Regions from separate parts of the Enterococcus sp. DIV0756 genome, predicted to be linked through region 2. Evidence: predicted binding sites of a transcription regulator. Region 2 holds the regulator's gene; the other holds the start of a gene.
What was found. The regulator CtsR, encoded in region 2, represses protease genes until heat stress. The targets are predictions, from matches to a motif close to TTGGTCAAAAAAGGTCAAANA.
Positions count from the first base shown of each region.

Region 1: a site for CtsR is predicted at 2,069-2,089, ahead of clpB (ATP-dependent chaperone ClpB). Genes of this name have one in related genera too.

Region 1 is NZ_JBIOLF010000001.1:1,852,139-1,863,207, forward strand. It holds gene clpB (ATP-dependent chaperone ClpB) at 1-2,020, opposite strand, end outside; gene IGI44_RS08990 (zinc-binding alcohol dehydrogenase family protein) at 2,177-3,187, shown strand; gene IGI44_RS08995 (lysylphosphatidylglycerol synthase transmembrane domain-containing protein) at 3,210-4,244, opposite strand; gene pepT (peptidase T) at 4,345-5,574, opposite strand; gene IGI44_RS09005 (Nif3-like dinuclear metal center hexameric protein) at 5,598-6,719, opposite strand; gene IGI44_RS09010 (tRNA (adenine(22)-N(1))-methyltransferase) at 6,700-7,413, opposite strand; gene dnaI (primosomal protein DnaI) at 7,530-8,456, opposite strand; gene IGI44_RS09020 (DnaD domain protein) at 8,456-9,769, opposite strand; gene nrdR (transcriptional regulator NrdR) at 9,781-10,254, opposite strand; gene coaE (dephospho-CoA kinase) at 10,388-10,987, opposite strand; gene mutM (DNA-formamidopyrimidine glycosylase) at 10,991-11,069, opposite strand, start outside.
Region 2 is NZ_JBIOLF010000001.1:3,358,274-3,369,342, reverse strand. It holds rRNA gene IGI44_RS16260 (16S ribosomal RNA) at 1-191, shown strand, start outside; tRNA gene IGI44_RS16255 (tRNA-Ala) at 289-361, shown strand; rRNA gene IGI44_RS16250 (23S ribosomal RNA) at 536-3,447, shown strand; rRNA gene rrf (5S ribosomal RNA) at 3,522-3,637, shown strand; tRNA gene IGI44_RS16240 (tRNA-Val) at 3,646-3,718, shown strand; tRNA gene IGI44_RS16235 (tRNA-Lys) at 3,722-3,794, shown strand; tRNA gene IGI44_RS16230 (tRNA-Leu) at 3,804-3,885, shown strand; tRNA gene IGI44_RS16225 (tRNA-Thr) at 3,904-3,976, shown strand; tRNA gene IGI44_RS16220 (tRNA-Gly) at 3,981-4,052, shown strand; tRNA gene IGI44_RS16215 (tRNA-Leu) at 4,075-4,160, shown strand; tRNA gene IGI44_RS16210 (tRNA-Arg) at 4,173-4,246, shown strand; tRNA gene IGI44_RS16205 (tRNA-Pro) at 4,264-4,337, shown strand; gene IGI44_RS16200 (CtsR family transcriptional regulator) at 4,456-4,923, shown strand; gene IGI44_RS16195 (ATP-dependent Clp protease ATP-binding subunit) at 4,929-7,427, shown strand; gene IGI44_RS16190 (peptidase U32 family protein) at 7,530-8,444, shown strand; gene IGI44_RS16185 (peptidase U32 family protein) at 8,458-9,699, shown strand; gene gor (glutathione-disulfide reductase) at 9,909-11,069, shown strand, end outside.

The DNA.
Region 1 (11,069 bases), 1.5 Mb from region 2:
AAGGATTTCTCCGAACTGCTTCGGTCAATTGACCGCCCTCTTCATAACCAACATAACCTGGAGGTGCCCCTACTAACCGTGACACAGAATGTTTCTCCATATATTCGCTCATGTCGATTCGTACCATATGATCCTCTGAATCAAATAGATTTTCAGCTAAAGCTTTTGCAAGTTCCGTTTTTCCCACACCAGTTGGTCCTAAGAATAGGAATGAGCCCAATGGACGATTTGGATCTTGTAGCCCCGCACGTGAACGTAATACAGCATCGCTCACGGCATCAATGGCCTCATCTTGACCAATTACTCGTTTGTGCAAGGTGCTATTCAAACTTAATAGCTTTTCACGTTCACCTTCGACCAATTTGGTTACAGGAATTCCTGTTAATCGTCCAACCACTTGCGCAATTTCATTTTCTGTAACTGATTCTTGCACCATCTTGATGTCATTCTTTTTATTTTTTTCTTCTAATTCAGCTAACTCTTTTTCCAAATTAGGAATCGTACCATGCCGTAATACAGCTGCTCGCTCTAAATCATAATTGTTCTCTGCATCTTCAAGTTCATGTTTTGCTTGATCAATTTCCGCCCGTTTGTTTGATACCACATTGACTTCTTCTTTTTCCGTTTCCCATTGCAATTTCATTGCATTCGTTTCTTCGCGAAGATCAGCCAGTTCTTCTTGCAAGTTTTCTAAACGTTTCTTACTAGCATCGTCGCTTTCTTTCTTCAGAGCAGCCTCTTCGATTTCCAGTTGCATTAATCGGCGAGTGACCTGATCAAGCTCTGTCGGCATCGAATTCATTTCTACGCGAATGCTGGCACTGGCCTCATCGACTAAATCAATGGCCTTGTCTGGCAAAAAGCGATCTGTGATATAGCGATCCGATAGTGTTGCTGCAGCAACTAAGGCATTATCATGAATATTTACACCATGATGAATTTCAAAGCGTTCTTTTAATCCACGTAATATACTGATCGTATCTTCAACTGTTGGTTCCTTCACCAATACTTTTTGGAAACGGCGCTCTAACGCCTTATCTTTTTCCATATATTGACGGTATTCATCCAGTGTTGTAGCACCAATCAAATGCAACTCACCACGAGCTAACATCGGTTTTAAGATATTCCCAGCGTCCATACTACCTTCAGTTTTTCCAGCCCCAACGATATTATGGATTTCATCAATAAACAGTAAGATTCGACCATCCGATTTTTTTACTTCCTTTAAAACCGCTTTAAGTCGTTCTTCAAACTCCCCGCGGAATTTGGCTCCAGCAATTAATGAGCCCATATCCAAAGAAAAAACCGTTTTGTCTTTTAAATTTTCTGGTACATCTTTTCGAACAATACGTTGGGCCAATCCCTCAACAATAGCTGTTTTACCTACACCAGGTTCTCCAATCAACACAGGATTATTTTTGGTTTTTCGCGAAAGTATTCGGATAACATCACGAATTTCTTCATCACGTCCAATGATTGGGTCTTGTTTGCCATTTTTAACCTGTTGAACTAAGTCAACGCCATATTTTTCTAGTGCTTTATACGTTTCTTCTTGATTTTGTGAGGTCACTCGATCCCCTCCTCGCATTTCTTCTATATTTTTTTGTACTTCGCGTTCATTTAGACCTTGCTGATTCAAATATTTCGTCAAGGAATAATTTTTCAATTTCATCAAGGCTAGAATGACAATTTCTGTTGATAAGAAATCATCTTGAAATTTTTCACGTAACTGATCAGCTTCATTTAATAAATTAAAAAGATTCTGACTGATATTTTGACCATATTGAACATTGCCACCACTGACAGTTGGATATTCATCCAATACTTTGTCAACTTCACGTTCAAATTGTTCCACATCAATCCCAGCGTCCGTATAAAAATTGCGACCAAAGTGATTAGTCTGTAGAAAGATTTTCCAAACATGAGCGATGTCAATTTCCTGATGATGTCTTGTCACCGCAATTTGCTGAGCTTCAGCAATTGCTTCTTGTAAGGTTGTCGTCATTTTTTCGATATTCATAAGCATACCTCCGACATAATTATTCATTTACATTAATAGTATATAACTATGGTCAGTAAAGGTCAAACATTTTACCTTTTAAAATCAAAGTTTATTATTATGAAGAAAAACAAAATAATGCTACAATTCTCTCATTAATAGAAAGAGAGTGATTCAATGATTTCACGCGTGATTGGATTTGAAAAAGGGTTTGCGCTCTCAAGCGGAAACCATTTTGAAACTTACGAAGTCATGCTTCCTAAACTAAATAAAACGGATCTTGTCGTTAAAAATATGGCGACCTCTATTAACCCAGTTGATACAAAATTAAGACAGACTGGTAAAGGAACGCCACAACCACACGTTTTAGGCTTTGACAGTGTGGGGGTTGTTACTCAATTAGGGAGTGCAGTAAAGCATCTTGAAATCGGCGACCGTGTCCTTTTTGCCGGTACCACTAAAAGATTCGGTAGCTATAGCGAACATCAAGTCGTTGATTCCCGCATCGTCGCAAAGTTACCTAATGGAATTTCAACGGATGAAGCCGCTGCCATGCCCTTAACCTTCATCACCGCTTATGAGATGTTATTTGAAAAAATGGATTTGGTTCCTAATGAAAATCAAAACAATGGGACAATTTTGATAATCAACGGTGCCGGAGGTGTTGGTTCTATTGCGACTCAACTAGCTAAATGGGCAGGATTAACAGTCATCACGACAGCTTCTCGCAAAGAAAGTAAAGATTGGTCAGAAAAAATGGGCGCTGATCATATCATTGACCATCATAAGGATTTGACCAAACAACTTAAAAAAATCGGCTATCAATCACTGCCTTACATTTTGATTCTTCATTCCACTGATCGTTATTTTGAAGAGATGAGTGATTTGTTGGAACCCTTTGGTCACTTGGGTTCGATCGTTGAATCAAGCAAAGACTTAAATCTAGCAAAATTAAAGAATAAATCTGGCAGTTTTGACTGGGAATACATGTTTGCTAAAACAGACTTTGATCATAATACTGCTTCACAAGGTGCCATTTTAGCATTACTAGTTCAGCTACTGCAGGAGAAAAAGATTCAAAGCACTTTGACCAAGATAATCCCTGGATTTACACCTGAGGTCTTTTATCAGGCACATCAATTCGTAGAAGAAAGTACTATGATTGGTAAACTTGTGGTTCATTACTAAAATAAAAAGAAGTTAACGCTCATTAGTCGTTAACTTCTTTTTTAGCTTCTTTGATTTCATGATTGATTTGTCGCTGCTTGTTGAATAGTACATAAATCATCCCAATCAGAAACGGCAGCAAATATGTCGCGTATCTGTACAATAACAATGAAGACACCGCATCTACCCTGCCAACAACGTTTCGGAAAAGTAAAACATAAACAAACTCAAAGCCACCGATTCCGCCTGGAGCCGGCAACACACCGCCGATAATCACCGTAAAACTGATGAAAGCCACTGTTAGCCAAAGATCAATAGTAGGATAATCCTGAACCAAAATGAAATATGGTAATGAATACCAAACAACCAGCTTTGCCATATTTGAGAAAAACACGCGAATAACAGAACGACGATCACGAATAAACGTTTTGATCGCTCCCCGTAAAGAATAAACTTGATTATTTACCTGGTCGACGACATCCCGTAATTTTTTACGTTTAAACAAACGATTGCAGATGATTACTAATAGCACCTGAGCGTTAATATTTAAACTCAAAATCAGCAAGCCAGAAATAATCACCAAGGTTACCAAAATCCCTGCCAACACCAAAAAGATCCCGTTTGAAATATGTTCTTGAATCGCATCGCTTTTTACGATTAAAAAAACCAATGCCCAAACCATTAAAGCGACTTTATACGTGACCATTCTTAAAGCACTCGTCCCTGTCCCTTCAGAATACCTCAGATCTTTTTTGTGATAGTAAATAACCTCAGATACGATTGATCCTGTACCAAATGTGATGACACGATAGAAAGTTGCATATGCTGATGCAAAGAAACCATCTCGAATGGTAAATTCTGGGTTAAATTCACCCGCGATATTTTTAATCGTGTACCCTTCAATTACTTGACTAATTAAACCAAGTCCTGTCACACCTAAAAGGACCGGCAAAGAAGTTCTGCCTAATTCAGTAAAAATATCACTTAGCGAATCGCGAATAACAAAAACAATAATACCGATCATAACCACAAACACTAAGATATTTAGAATCAATTTACGATTAATTGATAAATTCATTTATTTGCCTCATTTTTTCTTTATTGCTATAGACTAACACATACGAATGAGCAAAAAAAGAAAAAGCTTCAAGTTTCCTCAAAGCTTTTTCAGAAAAAAATTATTTAGCGTTATTTTCAATGATCTTCACAATTACATCAACAGCTTTTTCCATCGTTTGTAATGAGACAAATTCAAAACGTCCATGCATGTTTTCTGCACCCGCAAAAATATTAGGTGTAGGAATACCCATGAATGAGATCTTAGAACCATCTGTTCCTCCGCGAATTGGTTCAATAACTGGTTTTACATCTACCTCTTCCATCGCGCCTTTAGCTAGATCAATGACACTCATATCCTTTTCAATGATTTCGCCCATGTTGTAATATTGATCATACATGTTAATTTCAACCCGCTCTTGATCGAACTGGCTGTTCATTTTCGTTTGAAGATCCGTAATCATTTGCTTACGTTCCTCAAATTTATCACGATCATGATCGCGAATAATGTAAGTCATTTTCGCTTCTTCCACATTACCATTTAAAGCTAATAAGTGGAAAAATCCTTCGCGTCCATCCGTTTTTTCTGGTCGATCGCCTTCTGGTAATTGATTGTGGAAATCAATCGCCATTTGCAAAGCATTGATCATTGTATTTTTAGCCGTTCCAGGATGAACATTTTTACCATGCATTGTAATTTCAGCTTGCGCCGCGCTAAATGTTTCATATTGCAATTCACCAATTGGTCCGCCATCCATTGTATAAGCAAAATCTGTGTTGAATTGTTTTACATCGAATTTATCTGCACCAATACCGATTTCTTCATCAGGACCAAAGCCGACACGTACTTCTCCGTGTTTGATTTCAGGATGAGCAATTAAATACTCCATCGCTGTCATAATTTCAGCAATTCCTGATTTGTCATCAGAACCAAGTAACGTTGAACCATCTGTTGTGATCAATGTTTGACCAGCATAATTTTTTAAGTTAGGAAAATCCTTTACATTCAATGTATATTTTCCATCAGCGTCTAGTTTAATTGTAGATTCACCATCATAATTCTCAACGATTTGAGGATTAACTCCATCAGCGTTGAAATCTGCTGTATCCATATGAGAGATAAAACCGATAGTCCGCGCCTCTTTGTCAAGGTTGCTTGGCAAAGTAGCAATCACATAACCGTTATTTTCATTGTAGGTAATATCCTGCATGCCAATTTCTTTTAATTCCTTCATCAGCTCATGGGCAAAAGACACCTGTGTTTGAGTTGTTGGTGTTGTGGTGCTTGTCGCATCAGAACGAGTTTCTGTCTTAACATAGTTTAAAAAACGCGGTAATAAATTTTCGTACATCTTACTCTCTCCTTTAATGCTATTTATTTAAATGAAAAAGGGTTTGTGGAGGTCTCAGAAACAAAGAAATCAACCTTCCAATCCTCTTCATTTTTCCATTGATTAAATAAGTCCACCATTTTTTCTTTACATAGGGACTCAATGTAGTGTCCTGGATCAATTACCAACATTCCTGTCTCTTGCATGTCATGGGCGGTATGGTAGTAAACATCTCCAGTAATATAGACATCTGCTTTCGCTGCTAAAGCATCCCGGTAAAATTTTTCTCCGCTTCCTCCGCATATTGCTACTCGCTTGATTGTTTTCTTTACTTTATGTGGGTAAATAACGCGTAAACCTTCCAAATGGAAAGTTTCTTTCACTTTCGCTATAAAATCCTCCGTAGAAACAGCTTCCTTCAACTCTCCAACTCGACCGATTCCATAATTTTCAGCTAGATTATCCAACTGATAAATATCGTAAGCCGGTTCTTCATACGGATGAGCCTTCAGCATAGCTGACACAACTTGCGTTTGTTTCGTCTCAGGAAAAATCACTTCGATTTTGCTTTCTTGAACTTGCTCCGGAACATTTGCCGAACCAATAGTTGGATTCGCTTGATCATTTGGTGTAAATCGACCAGTACCGTTTACAGTAAATGAAGTTGAGTGATAATCTCCTTGCTGTCCCGCGCCAGCTTTTGCCAAAGCCTCACGCATTTTTTTAGCATCCGTTTGCGGAACATAAACCGCCAGCTTTTTCATCTTAATCGTATGAGTAGGAATCAAATATTCTGTATCATAAACATCTAATGCTTCACAAAACCAATCATTCAAGCCATTATCAATAATGTCCATATTGGTATGTGCTGCATAAACCGCTATGTCATGTTTGATTAAATCAGCATACATCTTAGTTTGGACATCATCTGTCGTTAAACGAGAGACCGGACGAAAAATCGGTGGATGCTTCACAACCAGAAGGTCAATCTTCTTTTCAATCGCTTCTGCAACAACAGCAGGGCGAACATCCAAGCTCATCATGATTCGATTGACTTCTTTGTTTAAGGTGCCAATATGCAAACCCACCGGATCGCCATCTTCGGCCAACCATTCGGGACAATATTGATCAAAACGCTGGATAAACTCACTTCCCTGCATCTGCAAGTACCTCCTTAATCCATTCAATTTCCTGCATAACTTCACGAATTTTTTCCGCAACATCCTGGTCACTCTGATGTAAACTGTTTAAGATCTTTTCCTGCTTGTTTAACTTGTGCTGCCATTTTCCGACAAAAACAGGGGCTTTTGTTTTCAATAAAACAGGTCCAAAGAAAATTTCTTTATCCGTGTAGGTAGGCTGATTCGACTTCTTATCCGCAACGATGATTTCATAAACCTTATTGTTCTCTTCTATAATAGATTCATTCGTAATTGTATATCCTTCACTTATCAACCATTGACGTAATTGTCGTTCACCGACATTCGGCTGTAAAATCAACCGTTCCTCTCCGGATAGACGTTGTTTTTCTTTTCCTCGTTGTAGGATATCACGAATCAAGACACCGCCCATCCCGCAAATTGTAATAGCAGAAACCTGATCACTCAACGATACCGCTTCAAGTCCATCGGCTAAGCGAACATCAATTTTATTCTCTAATCCATACTTTGCTACCTGTTTTTGGGCAGATTTATACGGACCAACTACAACTTCTCCCGCAATGCCGTAAGAAATTTTCCTTTGCAGCATCAAAGCAACGGGCAGATAAGCATGGTCTGAACCTATATCTGCTAAACGAGCATCTTGTGGCACAAACTCTGCTGCTTTTTGTAAACGAATTGATAAATCTTTAGCATTCATTTTTTCACATCCTAAAAGTAATTATAACACTCCTTAAAAAAAGCGCCCCTGAAAAAGTGCTAAATGATAGCGCTTTTTAATAGGACGTTTTCCTTTTTCTAAGAATTTTTTCTTTTTTAACCGTTTCTACGATTTTCTCCAGTTACTGTTATTTCTTTACTTAAGTAACGGACTCGCTCCATTATTCGTTTCGCTTTTAGTACATCCTCATTTCCATTTTTTGTAAGCGAAAGGTAGGATTCCAAATCATCCATATTAGTATTTGAAGAGAAAAATGTCGGAAGTTGTTCTTGCATTCGGTGTTGTAAAATCACTCCTAACACTTCATCACGAATCCACTCGCTCATTGATTCAGCTCCAATATCATCAATCATTAGTATCTGTGCTTTCTTAACTGAATTTAATTTAGGACCCACTTGATCATTAGAAATAGCTTGCTTCATTTCACCAGCAAACGTTGGAAAATGAACAAGTGTAGTTTCAAAACCTCTTAAAGCAAGCTCGTGAGCAGCAGCTCCTAAGAGATATGTTTTACCTACACCAAAGGTTCCGACTAAATATAATGCTTTGTGAAAATCTTTAGGTCTTTGAGTATATTCTTTTATGAACTTCATTATAGCATCGATGGCATCATTTTTTCCTTCAGTCCAATCAACAGTACTTATTGAAGCATTACGTATATCTTTTGGCATATTCAGTGCATTAATTCTGCTTCGTATTTCGACATCCCGCTTCATACGAAGTAATTCATCTGTTGGAACATATATAACATCTACGAAATGAAAATTCAGACTTAATTGCGGCTCATAGCCTGGTGCAATCATTGTAGGATCTGATGCTAAATACTTTTTCTTTTCTTGTACAAATTCATACAATTTTGCAAATGATTTTTCAATATCCTCTTGGGATAGCTTATCTTTATGTTTTTCAATAAATTGACGAACATCCGGATGATCCAAAATTTCTTCCATCATTTGGCGGTAGCGTCCATCGACGCCTCGGCTCATAATTATACGATTCAATTCTTTACCAACATCTTCCATTAATCATCACCATCCCTTCTCATGAACTCTGCCATTCTGCGTTTTACTTCCGCTTCCTTTTCTGCACTTACTTTTTTTGGTTTTGGAGGATTTTTTATATATTCAGGTAAATCCCTTCTCAAACCAGTATTTCGATGATGAGATTTCGATTTGTCTACTTGTGATTTACCTATAAGTTTATTACCGTCATTTCTCATATAAAGAATAGCTTCTTCTGGGGTTCTAACATTATTTTGCGCCCAAGCATTTGAAACACTATCAAGATAATTTTTATTGATTCCTGTGTTTTTCTTAATTACTAAAATATAATGTATCATCATATTTATTACACTTGAATCAAAAATATTTCGTTTTATCAATTTGTCTAATAATGTGACTTCTCCGTCATAAACAAAGCCTCCTTTAGCATTTTTTATTGAACTTATAAAATCTATTGGAGTAAGTTCTTTGCTTTGTTTGATAAGTTCTAATTCTTTTGAATTAAATTTTTCATTAATAGATACATTTTTCTTTTTGTCAATTCTTTTCAATGCAGGATTAGGTCTATTCTCTTTATCTACTAATTTTCTTAAATAGCTGAGATTTAATCCATCTTTTTCGGCCACTGTCGCATTTGCAACATAACGAGCCATGTCTAACGGGTTTAAGCCATAAAGAATTTGTAGTTGTTTGACATTAAACTGTTCTTCGGGAGTAAGAGATATCTTATATACCTGTAATAATTGTTGCGTAAACAGTTTCCAATTAGATTCTTCCTCTGTTGTAAAATCACTCTGAGTTTGCTCCAAAATATCACTTTGACTATCAAATGAAGTTTCATCCAAACGATACACTTCAAAAAAGCGCTTTGTAATGTTTTGGGCACTACTCATGTCAAAAACTTTTGGTTTAAATCTTTCTACTAAACGATCATAGCGAGTTCTCCCAATTTTTTCAATCAATAAAAAACTCAATAGTTGATCTTGAAAAAAATCTATAGAATCTGAAGGAGTCATCAATTGGTAAATCAAGTTCATACCTATACTTTCATCTTCTAATTTATATGTTCTCAATAGACCAATACCTTCAAGTTTTTCTCTTGCTTTTATCATACTTGATAACCCAATATCAATTGCCGCTAATAGTTCTGCATGCATTAAAGCAGGACTTTTTCTTTCTATTGTGACATCACTCGCAAGATTCAAATATAAACTTAACGCCTTACTTCCGATAATTGGCTGGTATAAGTAAAGCAGCGCATCTTGTTTGCTTTGATCAAGTTGTGGCTCGCCGTAGACCGTGTAAAAGGTACTGGGTTTTAGTTCTTCTGCCACTAAAAAGCCTCCTACTCTTCATCCGTTGATTTGGCTTTGTCAACGATCTCTTGTAATTCCTTTAAGAATACTGACATGTCTTTAAACTGTCGATATACACTCGCGAAACGGATATACGCAATTTCATCGACCTCCATTAAGTCCTCCATGACAAATTCTCCGATTTGGCTAGTTAGAATTTCATTTTCTCCCATGCTGCGAACACGATTTTCTACGTGATCCACGATTTGTTCCATTTGTTCCATCGCTACTGGACGTTTCTCTGCAGAACGAATCAATCCACGCAAGATTTTGTCACGACTAAATTCTTCGCGATCACCATTGCGCTTCACAACTAATAACGGGGCAGCTTCGATACGTTCAAAGGTCGTAAAACGAAATCCGCAGCTTTCACACTCTCTTCTACGGCGAATTGCTCGCCCATCATCTGTCTGTCGACTATCAATTACTCGAGAATTATTATGATTACATCTTGGACAACGCATAATTCCACCTACACTTTCTTTATATTGGACAAATTCACTAATTATATGTGAATAATTATTTTGTTTATATAACAAGAGTTTACCATAACCAGTCCACTAAAAAAAGCGTCGTAAAGCTACGACGCTGAATTCTTTAAGAAACAAATTTGTTTTTCTTTAACCAATCTAAGACCTGTTCTTTGGTTCTTTCTTGAGAATCACAATTATCAAATACAATGTCCGCTCGTTTTTTCTTTTGCTCCAGTGAAAGTTGACTATTAATCCGAGCCAAAGCAGCTTTTTCGGAGAGATCATTTCTATTCATTAATCGTTTCAATTGAATTTCTGGCGTGACATAGACAACTGCCACTGCACTCATCATCGCTTCATAATGTCCCTCGAATAAAAGCGGAATATCCACAATCACTAAATCACTCTTGTTTTTTGCTTCAACGGTTTGTTTTTCGATCTCTCCTCGAATAAACGGATCAAGTGTTTTGTTTAATACTTGTCGTTTTTGCTCATTTTGAAAAATTAATGCTCCTAGTTTTTTACGATCTAGACTGCCGTCTTTTTGTAGAATTTCTGATCCGAACATTTCTTCTAAAGCGTTTAATCCTTCACTTCCCGGCTCAACCACTTCGCGAGCCACAATATCTCCATCAACAACTGGGAAGCCTTCTGTTTTAAAAAAATTAACGACGGTCGATTTTCCACTAGCGATTCCACCAGTGACACCTAATACGAAGCTCATTTCTTACACCTTCTTCAGTTTTTGACAATGAGGACATAGATGTGTTCCTCTCTGCGCTACTTTAATTTTAATAATGGGTGTG
Region 2 (11,069 bases):
CGCGGATCAGCACGCCGCGGTGAATACGTTCCCGGGCCTTGTACACACCGCCCGTCACACCACGAGAGTTTGTAACACCCGAAGTCGGTGAGGTAACCTTTTGGAGCCAGCCGCCTAAGGTGGGATAGATGATTGGGGTGAAGTCGTAACAAGGTAGCCGTATCGGAAGGTGCGGCTGGATCACCTCCTTTCTAAGGAATCAGTTCATCTGAGATGAACGTTACGGAAACTACACAGGCTTGCTTTTATTCGTTCAGTTTTGAGAGGTCTACTCTCAAATAAATACTTGGGGCCTTAGCTCAGCTGGGAGAGCGCCTGCTTTGCACGCAGGAGGTCAGCGGTTCGATCCCGCTAGGCTCCATTGATGACGTTGGTCATCAATCGTTCATTGAAAACTGGATACAGAAACAATAATTTAAACAAACCGAGAACACCGCGTTGAATGAGTTTTTTAATAAGTTCAATTGCTTATTTATTACTAAGGAACATGATCGCTCATGGAAATTAGTAAGACCCTTGACGAAAGTCAAGATAAGGTTAAGTGAATAAGGGCGCACGGTGGATGCCTTGGCACTAGGAGCCGATGAAGGACGGGACTAACACCGATATGCTTCGGGGAGCTGTAAGTAAGCTTTGATCCGGAGATTTCCGAATGGGGAAACCCAGCATCTTTTATAGGATGTTACTTTTCAGTGAATACATAGCTGATTAGAGGTAGACGCAGAGAACTGAAACATCTAAGTACCTGCAGGAAGAGAAAGAAAAATCGATTCCCTGAGTAGCGGCGAGCGAAACGGGAAAAGCCCAAACCAAGAGGCTTGCCTCTTGGGGTTGTAGGACTCCGATATGGTAGTCCAGTGAGATAGTCGAAGGACCTGGAAAGGTCTGCTAGAAAGGGTAAAAGCCCCGTAGACAAAATTTGACTGGCACCTAGGAGGATCCTGAGTACGGCGGAACACGAGGAATTCCGTCGGAATCCGGGAGGACCATCTCCCAAGGCTAAATACTCCCTAGTGACCGATAGTGAACCAGTACCGTGAGGGAAAGGTGAAAAGCACCCCGGAAGGGGAGTGAAATAGATCCTGAAACCGTGTGCCTACAACAAGTTAGAGCCCGTTAATGGGTGATAGCGTGCCTTTTGTAGAATGAACCGGCGAGTTACGATTACTTGCGAGGTTAAGTTGAAAAGACGGAGCCGCAGCGAAAGCGAGTCTGAATAGGGCGAATGAGTAAGTGGTCGTAGACCCGAAACCATGTGATCTACCCATGTCCAGGTTGAAGGTGCGGTAAAACGCACTGGAGGACCGAACCCACGTACGTTGAAAAGTGCGGGGATGAGGTGTGGGTAGCGGAGAAATTCCAAACGAACTTGGAGATAGCTGGTTCTCTCCGAAATAGCTTTAGGGCTAGCCTCAGAGTAAGAATGATGGAGGTAGAGCACTGTTTGGACTAGGGGCCCATCTCGGGTTACCGAATTCAGATAAACTCCGAATGCCATCCATTCATCTCTGGGAGTCAGACTGTGAGTGATAAGATCCATAGTCGAAAGGGAAACAGCCCAGACCACCAGCTAAGGTCCCCAAATAACTATTAAGTGGAAAAGGATGTGGGGTTGCACAGACAACTAGGATGTTGGCTTAGAAGCAGCCACCATTTAAAGAGTGCGTAATAGCTCACTAGTCGAGTGACCCTGCGCCGAAAATGTACCGGGGCTAAATAGTTTACCGAAGCTGTGGAACACACCAATGGTGTGTTGGTAGGAGAGCGTTCTAAGGGCGTTGAAGGTAGATCGTGAGGACTGCTGGAGCGCTTAGAAGTGAGAATGCCGGTATGAGTAGCGAAAGACAGGTGAGAATCCTGTCCACCGAATGACTAAGGTTTCCTGGGGAAGGCTCGTCCGCCCAGGGTTAGTCGGGACCTAAGCCGAGGCCGAAAGGCGTAGGCGATGGATAACAGGTTGATATTCCTGTACCCGTTGTTTTTGTTTGAGCAATGGAGGGACGCAGGAGGCTAAGGAATCAGACGATTGGAAATGTCTGTCCAAGCAACAAGTCTTGATGTGAGTCAAATGCTTACGTCTCTAAGGACAAGTTGTGATGGGGAGGGAAATAATAGTACCGAAGTTCCTGATGTCACACTGCCGAGAAAAGCTTCTAGTGAGAAAACAATGGCCCGTACCGCAAACCGACACAGGTAGTCGAGGAGAGAATCCTAAGGTGAGCGAGAGAACTCTCGTTAAGGAACTCGGCAAAATGACCCCGTAACTTCGGGAGAAGGGGTGCTGATCTAACGATCAGCCGCAGTGAATAGGCCCAAGCGACTGTTTATCAAAAACACAGGTCTCTGCAAAATCGAAAGATGACGTATAGGGGCTGACGCCTGCCCGGTGCTGGAAGGTTAAGAGGAGTGCTTAGCGTAAGCGAAGGTACGAATTGAAGCCCCAGTAAACGGCGGCCGTAACTATAACGGTCCTAAGGTAGCGAAATTCCTTGTCGGGTAAGTTCCGACCCGCACGAAAGGCGTAACGATTTGGGCACTGTCTCAACGAGAGACTCGGTGAAATTTTAGTACCTGTGAAGATGCAGGTTACCCGCGACAGGACGGAAAGACCCCATGGAGCTTTACTGCAGTTTGATATTGAGTGTTTGTACCACATGTACAGGATAGGTAGGAGCCGTAGAAGTCGGGACGCTAGTTTCGACAGAGGCGCTGGTGGGATACTACCCTTGTGTTATGACCACTCTAACCCGCACCACTAATCGTGGTGGGAGACAGTGTCAGATGGGCAGTTTGACTGGGGCGGTCGCCTCCTAAAAGGTAACGGAGGCGCCCAAAGGTTCCCTCAGAATGGTTGGAAATCATTCGCAGAGTGTAAAGGCACAAGGGAGCTTGACTGCGAGACCTACAAGTCGAGCAGGGACGAAAGTCGGGCTTAGTGATCCGGTGGTTCCGCATGGAAGGGCCATCGCTCAACGGATAAAAGCTACCCTGGGGATAACAGGCTTATCTCCCCCAAGAGTCCACATCGACGGGGAGGTTTGGCACCTCGATGTCGGCTCGTCGCATCCTGGGGCTGTAGTCGGTCCCAAGGGTTGGGCTGTTCGCCCATTAAAGCGGCACGCGAGCTGGGTTCAGAACGTCGTGAGACAGTTCGGTCCCTATCCGTCGCGGGCGTTGGAAATTTGAGAGGATCTGTCCTTAGTACGAGAGGACCGGGATGGACTTACCGCTGGTGTACCAGTTGTCTCGCCAGAGGCATCGCTGGGTAGCTATGTAGGGAAGGGATAAACGCTGAAAGCATCTAAGTGTGAAGCCCACCTCAAGATGAGATTTCCCATTTCTTTAAGAAAGTAAGATCCCTGAGAGATGATCAGGTAGATAGGTCAGGAGTGGAAGTGCAGTGATGTACGGAGCGGACTGATACTAATCGATCGAGGACTTAACCAATAAAATTGATTCACGGTTGTTTAACTGTTTCTGATCCAGTTTTGAGTGAACGACGTTTACTCAAAAAAACATAGTGTGGTGGCGATAGCGAGAAGGATACACCTGTTCCCATGTCGAACACAGAAGTTAAGCTTCTTAGCGCCGATTGTAGTGAGGGGTTGCCCCTTGTGAGATTAGGACGTCGCCACGCGAACTCATGGAGGTTTAGCTCAGCTGGGAGAGCATCTGCCTTACAAGCAGAGGGTCAGCGGTTCGATCCCGTTAACCTCCATTTGAGCCGTTAGCTCAGTTGGTAGAGCATCTGACTTTTAATCAGAGGGTCACTGGTTCGAGCCCAGTACGGCTCATAAGTATATGCGGGTGTGGCGGAATTGGCAGACGCACTAGATTTAGGATCTAGCGCCTTACGGCGTGGGGGTTCAAGTCCCTTCACCCGCATTTTATTTTTTTGTAGTTGCCGGCTTAGCTCAGTTGGTAGAGCATCTGATTTGTAATCAGAGGGTCGAGGGTTCAAGTCCTTTAGCCGGCATCGTGCGGAAATAGCTCAGTGGTAGAGCACCACCTTGCCAAGGTGGGGGTCGCGGGTTCGAACCCCGTTTTCCGCTTTCCTAAAGACCAGGAAAAAACGCCGGGGTGGCGGAACTGGCAGACGCACAGGACTTAAAATCCTGCGGTGAGTGATCACCGTACCGGTTCGATTCCGGTCCTCGGCATAATATAAACATGCGCCCATAGCTCAACTGGATAGAGTGTTTGACTACGGATCAAAAGGTTAGGGGTTCGACTCCTCTTGGGCGCGTAGTTTTTTTTATTTATCGGGAAGTAGCTCAGCTTGGTAGAGCACTTGGTTTGGGACCAAGGGGTCGCAGGTTCGAATCCTGTCTTCCCGATTAAAAAGAAGGTGAAAACCTTCTTTTTTTTTATCCTTATTTAAAGAAAGGCGTTCTTCTTTATTTCATGCCCTAAATTCGATATAATTATGGTCAGGAATAGTCAATAGGAGGCGATATTATGAGCAGAAATACCTCTGATTTGATCGAATCTTACTTGAAAGATATTTTGGAGAATAGTGAAATTATTGAAATCCGCAGAGCAGAGATGGCACAATTATTTAATTGTGTACCCTCTCAGATAAATTATGTAATCAATACACGTTTTACTTTTCAACGTGGGTATCTAGTTGAAAGTAAAAGGGGCGGCGGCGGTTATATCCGAATTAGTAAAGTTAAGATTTCTGATCAGCATTATTTTTTGGAACAACTGATGGACTCTTTTGGAAGTGAAATTTCTGAAGCAAACGCGTTTGGAATCATTCAGAAATTATTTGAAGAAGAAATTATTACAGAAAATGAAGGTAATTTGATGTTGAGCGCAGTATCGAAGAATGTTCTTGGTATCAGTCAAATTGAAAATAGACTACGGGCAAGAATTCTTCATGGATTTTTGGAACGTTTAAGTTATGAAAAGAAGGAGTGAGGGATATGGATCAGCTGTATACAGAACGCGCAAAGGCCGTGTTGGCAATTGCACAACAAGAAGCTAAATATTTTAAACATCGCTCGGTTGGTTCGGAGCATCTATTGTTGGCTTTAGTGATTGAGCAACAAGGAATTGCAGGGAAAACCTTGCGTCAAATGAATTCAAATGAAAATGATGTTCGTGAAGAAATCGAGCACATGACTGGTTACGGGTCAGTAAAGTCTTATCCTGAAGGTGGCTATCTACCCTATTCTCCTAGAGCAAAACAAATTTTAATTTTTGCTGATGACGAGGCAAAACGCTTCAATGCAAAATTAGTTGGCACTGAACATATTTTATTAGGCTTATTGAGAGACGATGAAATTCTAGCATCTCATATCTTAGTAAATTTAGGATTGAGTTTGCCCAAAATGCGCCAGCTTCTATTGAAAAAGATGGGCGTAAATGAATCTTCAAATGGCAATCAAGGAGCTGGAAGTCGTCGTAAAGCGCCCGCAAAGCCAGCTCAAAGTAACTCGCAGGGAACACCAACTCTAGATGGTTTAGCTCGTGACTTAACAAAATTAGCACGAGAAAAACGGTTAGATCCAGTAGTCGGTCGGGATAGTGAAGTTCGTCGAGTGGTTCAGATTTTGAGCCGACGCACAAAAAATAACCCAGTATTAGTTGGAGAACCTGGAGTTGGTAAAACAGCGATTGTTGAAGGGTTGGCTCAACGGATCATTTCTGGTGATGTACCTGAAGATATGCGTGGCAAACGATTGATGATGCTAGATATGGGTGCCTTAGTGGCAGGCACGAAATATCGGGGTGAATTTGAAGATCGTTTGAAAAAAGTGATTGATGAAATATATCATGACGGACAGATTATTCTATTTATTGATGAATTGCATACTTTGATTGGCGCTGGTGGTGCTGAAGGTGCGATTGACGCTTCAAATATTTTAAAACCAGCATTGGCTCGTGGTGAATTGCAAACTATTGGTGCAACAACTTTAGATGAATACCAGAAATATATTGAAAAAGATTCTGCATTAGAACGTCGTTTTGCTCGAGTTCAAGTAGAAGAACCGACGCCGGAGGAAGCAGAAGAAATTTTGAAGGGATTGCGACCTCGTTACGAGGAGCATCATGGAGTAGAAATTACTGATGACGCATTACACGCTGCGGTATCTCTGTCTGTTCGATATATTAATTCTCGTCAATTACCGGATAAAGCAATTGATTTGATGGACGAGTCTTCTGCGAAAGTTCGTTTAGATTCGACTGATGAAGTGTCTGAGCTTACAGAGTTAGAAGAAGAAATTCAAGATTTAGTGATGGAGAAAGAAAAAGCGATCCAGAATCAAGATTTTGAATCAGCTGCTCGCTTAAGATTACGAGAAAAACAATTATCAGAAATGTTGGAACAAGCAAAAATTAAAGCTGCTAAGCTAGAGAATGGCTATCTTGATCAAGTTACTGATGAGGATGTTGCTGCAGTTGTGTCTCAATGGACAGGTGTCCCGTTACAACAATTAGAGAAAAAAGAAAGTCAACGTTTATTGGATTTAGAAAAAGTTCTGCATAAACGAGTTGTGGGTCAAGAAGAAGCTGTCAAAGCTATTTCCCGGGCAATTCGTCGAGCACGCAGTGGCTTAAAAGATCCTAATCGTCCAATAGGCTCCTTTATGTTTTTGGGACCAACTGGTGTTGGGAAGACCGAATTGGCGAAGGCTTTGGCCGAAGCTATGTTTGGTAGTGAAGAAGCCTTGATTCGAGTGGATATGTCTGAGTACATGGAAAAATACAGTACCAGCCGTTTAATTGGATCACCTCCAGGATATGTCGGATATGAAGAAGGCGGACAATTGACGGAAAAAATTCGTCAAAAACCTTATTCAGTTATTTTGTTAGATGAAGTGGAAAAAGCCCATCCAGATGTTTTCAATATTTTGTTGCAAGTGTTGGATGATGGTCATTTAACAGATTCGAAAGGTCGCAAAGTTGATTTCCGAAATACGATTTTGATTATGACTTCCAATATTGGTGCAACGGAGATTCGTGAAGAGAAAAATGTCGGTTTCAATGTAAAAGATATTAGCAAAGATCATGCGATGATGGAAAAACGAATTTTAGAAGAACTGAAAAAGGCTTTCCGTCCGGAATTTTTGAATCGTATTGATGAAACAGTAGTATTCAAATCATTGGATCAAGAGCAGATTCATGAGATCGTAAAAATTATGAGTCGCGCTGTCTTGGATCGTATGAAGGAACATGAGATCAAAGTAAAAATTACTTCAGCTGCTTATGATGTGATTGGAAAAGTTGGATTTGATCCAGAATATGGTGCACGACCAATTCGTCGGGCTTTGCAAAAGGAAATTGAGGACCGACTTGCCGAAGCTTTACTATCAGGCCAAATTCAATTGGGTGACGCAGTAACAATTGGGGCTAGTAAAGGCAAGATTACTTTAACTGTGAAGAATCCGAAAGAAGAAAAAATACCAGAAAAGGTTTAATCCTTCTGAGAACGACGTATAAACGTCGTTCTCTTTTTGTATCATCAGTTGGAAACTTTTGATAGCTGTGATAGTATGAGAAAGTCTAAAAGGAGGAATACCATGATCGAACTAATTGCGACGGCAGAATCAATGGCGCAGGCTGAAGAATTATTAATTGCCGGAGTGGATACATTATACATAGGAGAAGAAGATTTTGGGTTACGATTGCCTCACTCTTTTTCTCGAGAAGAACAAAAAGCTTTGATCGATTTGGCACATGCTAGTGGGAAAAAAGTGAATGTTGCTGTAAATGGTATCATGCATCCTGACAAGATGAAGAAAATACCAGAATACTTAGCTTTTTTGTCAGAGGTTAAACCAGATCACGTAGTTGTTGGTGATACAGGGGTCATTTATCTATTACAGCAATATGATTTACCCTATATTTATGATGCGGAAACATTAGTAACCAATGCACGCCAAATTAATTTTTGGCAGAAAAAAGGGGCAGTTGGTGCAATTTTGGCTCGTGAAGTTCCTTTTGAAGAGATGCAGCATTTAAGTCAACATGTCGATGTTCCAGTAGAGGTGTTAGTTTATGGGGCTACTTGTATTCATCAATCAAAACGTCCGTTATTAGATAATTATTTCAATTATACAAATCAAACGGAAAGTACATCTAAAGAACGAGGGTTGTTCATTTCAGAACCGAAAAAGGCTGAGACACATTATTCGATTTACGAAGATCAGCATGGCACACATATTTTTGCTGACAATGATTTAAATCTGATCAAAGAATTGCCGGAGCTTAATCAGGCGGGATATCAAACGTGGAAATTAGACGGTTTATTCACGCCGGGAGCAAATTTCGTGGAAATTGCTAAAATTTTTGCGGAGGCTAAAACAGACATAGAAACGAATTCTTGGAATGATGCGTTGATGCTTAACGCCCAACAAGAAATTCAAAAATATCATCCTGTGGGTCGAGGAATGGATACAGGATTTTATCATTTAGACCCAGCAGCGATCAAATAGGGGTAATAGCAGTATGACAGAAAGAAAATTAAAACGTCCGGAAGTTTTAGCGCCAGCCGGAACATTAGAAAAATTAAAAACCGCCATTCATTATGGTGCGGATGCAGTATATATCGGCGGAGATGCCTATGGTTTACGTTCACGGGCCGGAAATTTTTCATTTGAAGAAATGGAAGAGGGTGTCACTTTTGCGAATCAGTATGGGGCTAAAGTTTATGTAGCTGCTAATATGGTGACTCATGAAGGCAATGAAGAAGGTGCTGGAGAATTCTTCAAGAAATTGCGTGATATTGGAATATCTGCCGTGATCATTTCTGATCCAGCGTTGATCGAAATTTGTGCAGCAGAGGCCCCTGGATTAGAAATTCATCTATCAACACAGGCTTCAGCAACGAACGCCGAGACGTTGAAATTTTGGCAAAATGAAGGACTTGAACGAGTTGTTTTAGCTCGTGAAGTATCAATGGAAGAATTAGCCGAGATTCGTCGCAATACAGATATTCAAATTGAAGCATTTATTCATGGTGCAATGTGTATTTCTTATTCAGGACGTTGTACGTTGTCTAACCATATGTCAATGCGGGATGCTAATCGTGGAGGCTGCTCGCAATCATGCCGTTGGAAGTACGAATTATTCGATATGCCTTTTGCTCAAGAACATCGCTCATTAACGGAAAATGGAGATGTTACAGAAGAATTTTCAATGAGTGCCGTGGATATGTCAATGATCGAACATATTCCTGATTTGATTGAAAATGGCGTTGACAGTTTGAAAATTGAAGGTCGGATGAAATCCATTCATTATGTTTCAACAGTAGCGAATGTATATAAAGCAGCGGTTGATAGCTATATAGCGGATCCAGATAATTACGTCTGCAAGCAGGAATGGATTGATGAATTATGGAAAGTTGCTCAACGGGAACTATCAACGGGCTTTTATTATCATGTACCAACTGAAAACGAACAATTATTTGGCCCGCGTCGGAAGATTCCTGTCTACAAATTTATCGGTGAAGTTTTGAGCTATGATGAGACTACAGGGATAGCGACTGTCCGTCAACGGAATCATTTCAGAGTAGGTGATGAAATTGAATTTTATGGGCCACATTTCCAACATTTTGAACAAACCGTAACGGAAATGAAAAATGACGAAGGTGAGTCAATTGATCGGGCACCTAATCCTATGATGGTATTAACAATGCCTGTTGCACAACCTGTCCAACCTGGAGATATGATTCGAAAGAAAAAAGACTAATAAATAAATCACATGCTAAGGTTGGATGGAAGTATCTAATTGTTTGGCGTGTGATTTTTTAGCGAAGTGAGTATTGGGCAAAAATTGATTCTTTTCTAGAAAAATGTATTAAAATGAACCTATTAAGAGTAAAGCAAAGCTTAAATGTAGGTTTACGAATAAATTAGTCTAAAATTTTTATACACAAATACTAGCTAGGAGGCAAATGAATGAAGGAATATGATTACATAGTTATTGGTGGTGGCAGTGGCGGAATTGCTTCTGCTAATCGTGCTGGTATGTATGGGGCAAAGGTTTTATTAATTGAAGTAAATAAAATTGGTGGAACCTGTGTCAATGTTGGATGCGTACCCAAAAAAGTGATGTGGCAGGCCAGCAGCATGTTAGAAATGATCGAACGAGACGCCCCTAGTTATGGGGTTCAAGCCGATGTCGAAAAATTTAACTTTAAAGAATTAGTTGAACGTCGTGAAAAGTATATCGACTTTTTACATGGTGCCTATTATCGTGGTTTGGATAGTAATAAGGTAGAACGAATTGAAGGGTATGCAACTTTCAAATCGGACCATGTTATCAGTGTGAACGGTGAAGAATACACGGCGCCGAATGTATTGATCGCAACTGGTGGCCGACCAAGTCAAATGAAAATTCCTGGTGGTGAGTATGCCATTGACTCCAACGGATTCTTTGAACTGACAGAACAACCGAAAAAAGTTGTGGTTTTGGGAGCTGGTTATATTGCCGCAGAGTTGAGTGGTGTGTTGCAAGGTATGGGAACTCAAGTTTATTGGGCATTCCGTCACAGCCGTCCATTACGAACATTTGATAAAATGTTGGCGGATAATCTAGTTGAGATTTATCGGGATAATAAAATGAAGCTGTACGATCATCATGTAGCTAAAGAAATCAAACAGAATGATGACGGGACCTATACAGTTTATTTTGAAAATGGAAACACATTGACGGGGGACAAGGTACTGTTTGCCGGAGGCCGTGTACCCAATACGGATAAGTTAGGTTTAGAGAATACCTCTGTGACATTGAATGAGAAAGGGTTTGTCATTGTCGATAAGTATCAAAACACGACGAGTGAGGGAGTTTATGCTGTCGGTGATGTGATTGGCAAGATTGATTTGACTCCGGTAGCTATTGCAGCGGGTCGACGCTTATCGGAGCGTATTTTTAATGGCAAGGCAGAAGAATTCTTAGATTATGAAAATGTTCCAACTGTGATTTTTACGCATCCAACGATGGCGACGATTGGGTTGTCTGAAGAAGAAGCAATCGAACGTCATGGAAAAGATCAGATCAAAATCTATCATTCGCGTTTTACACCAATGTATTTTGCACTGAGCGACTATCGTCAAAAA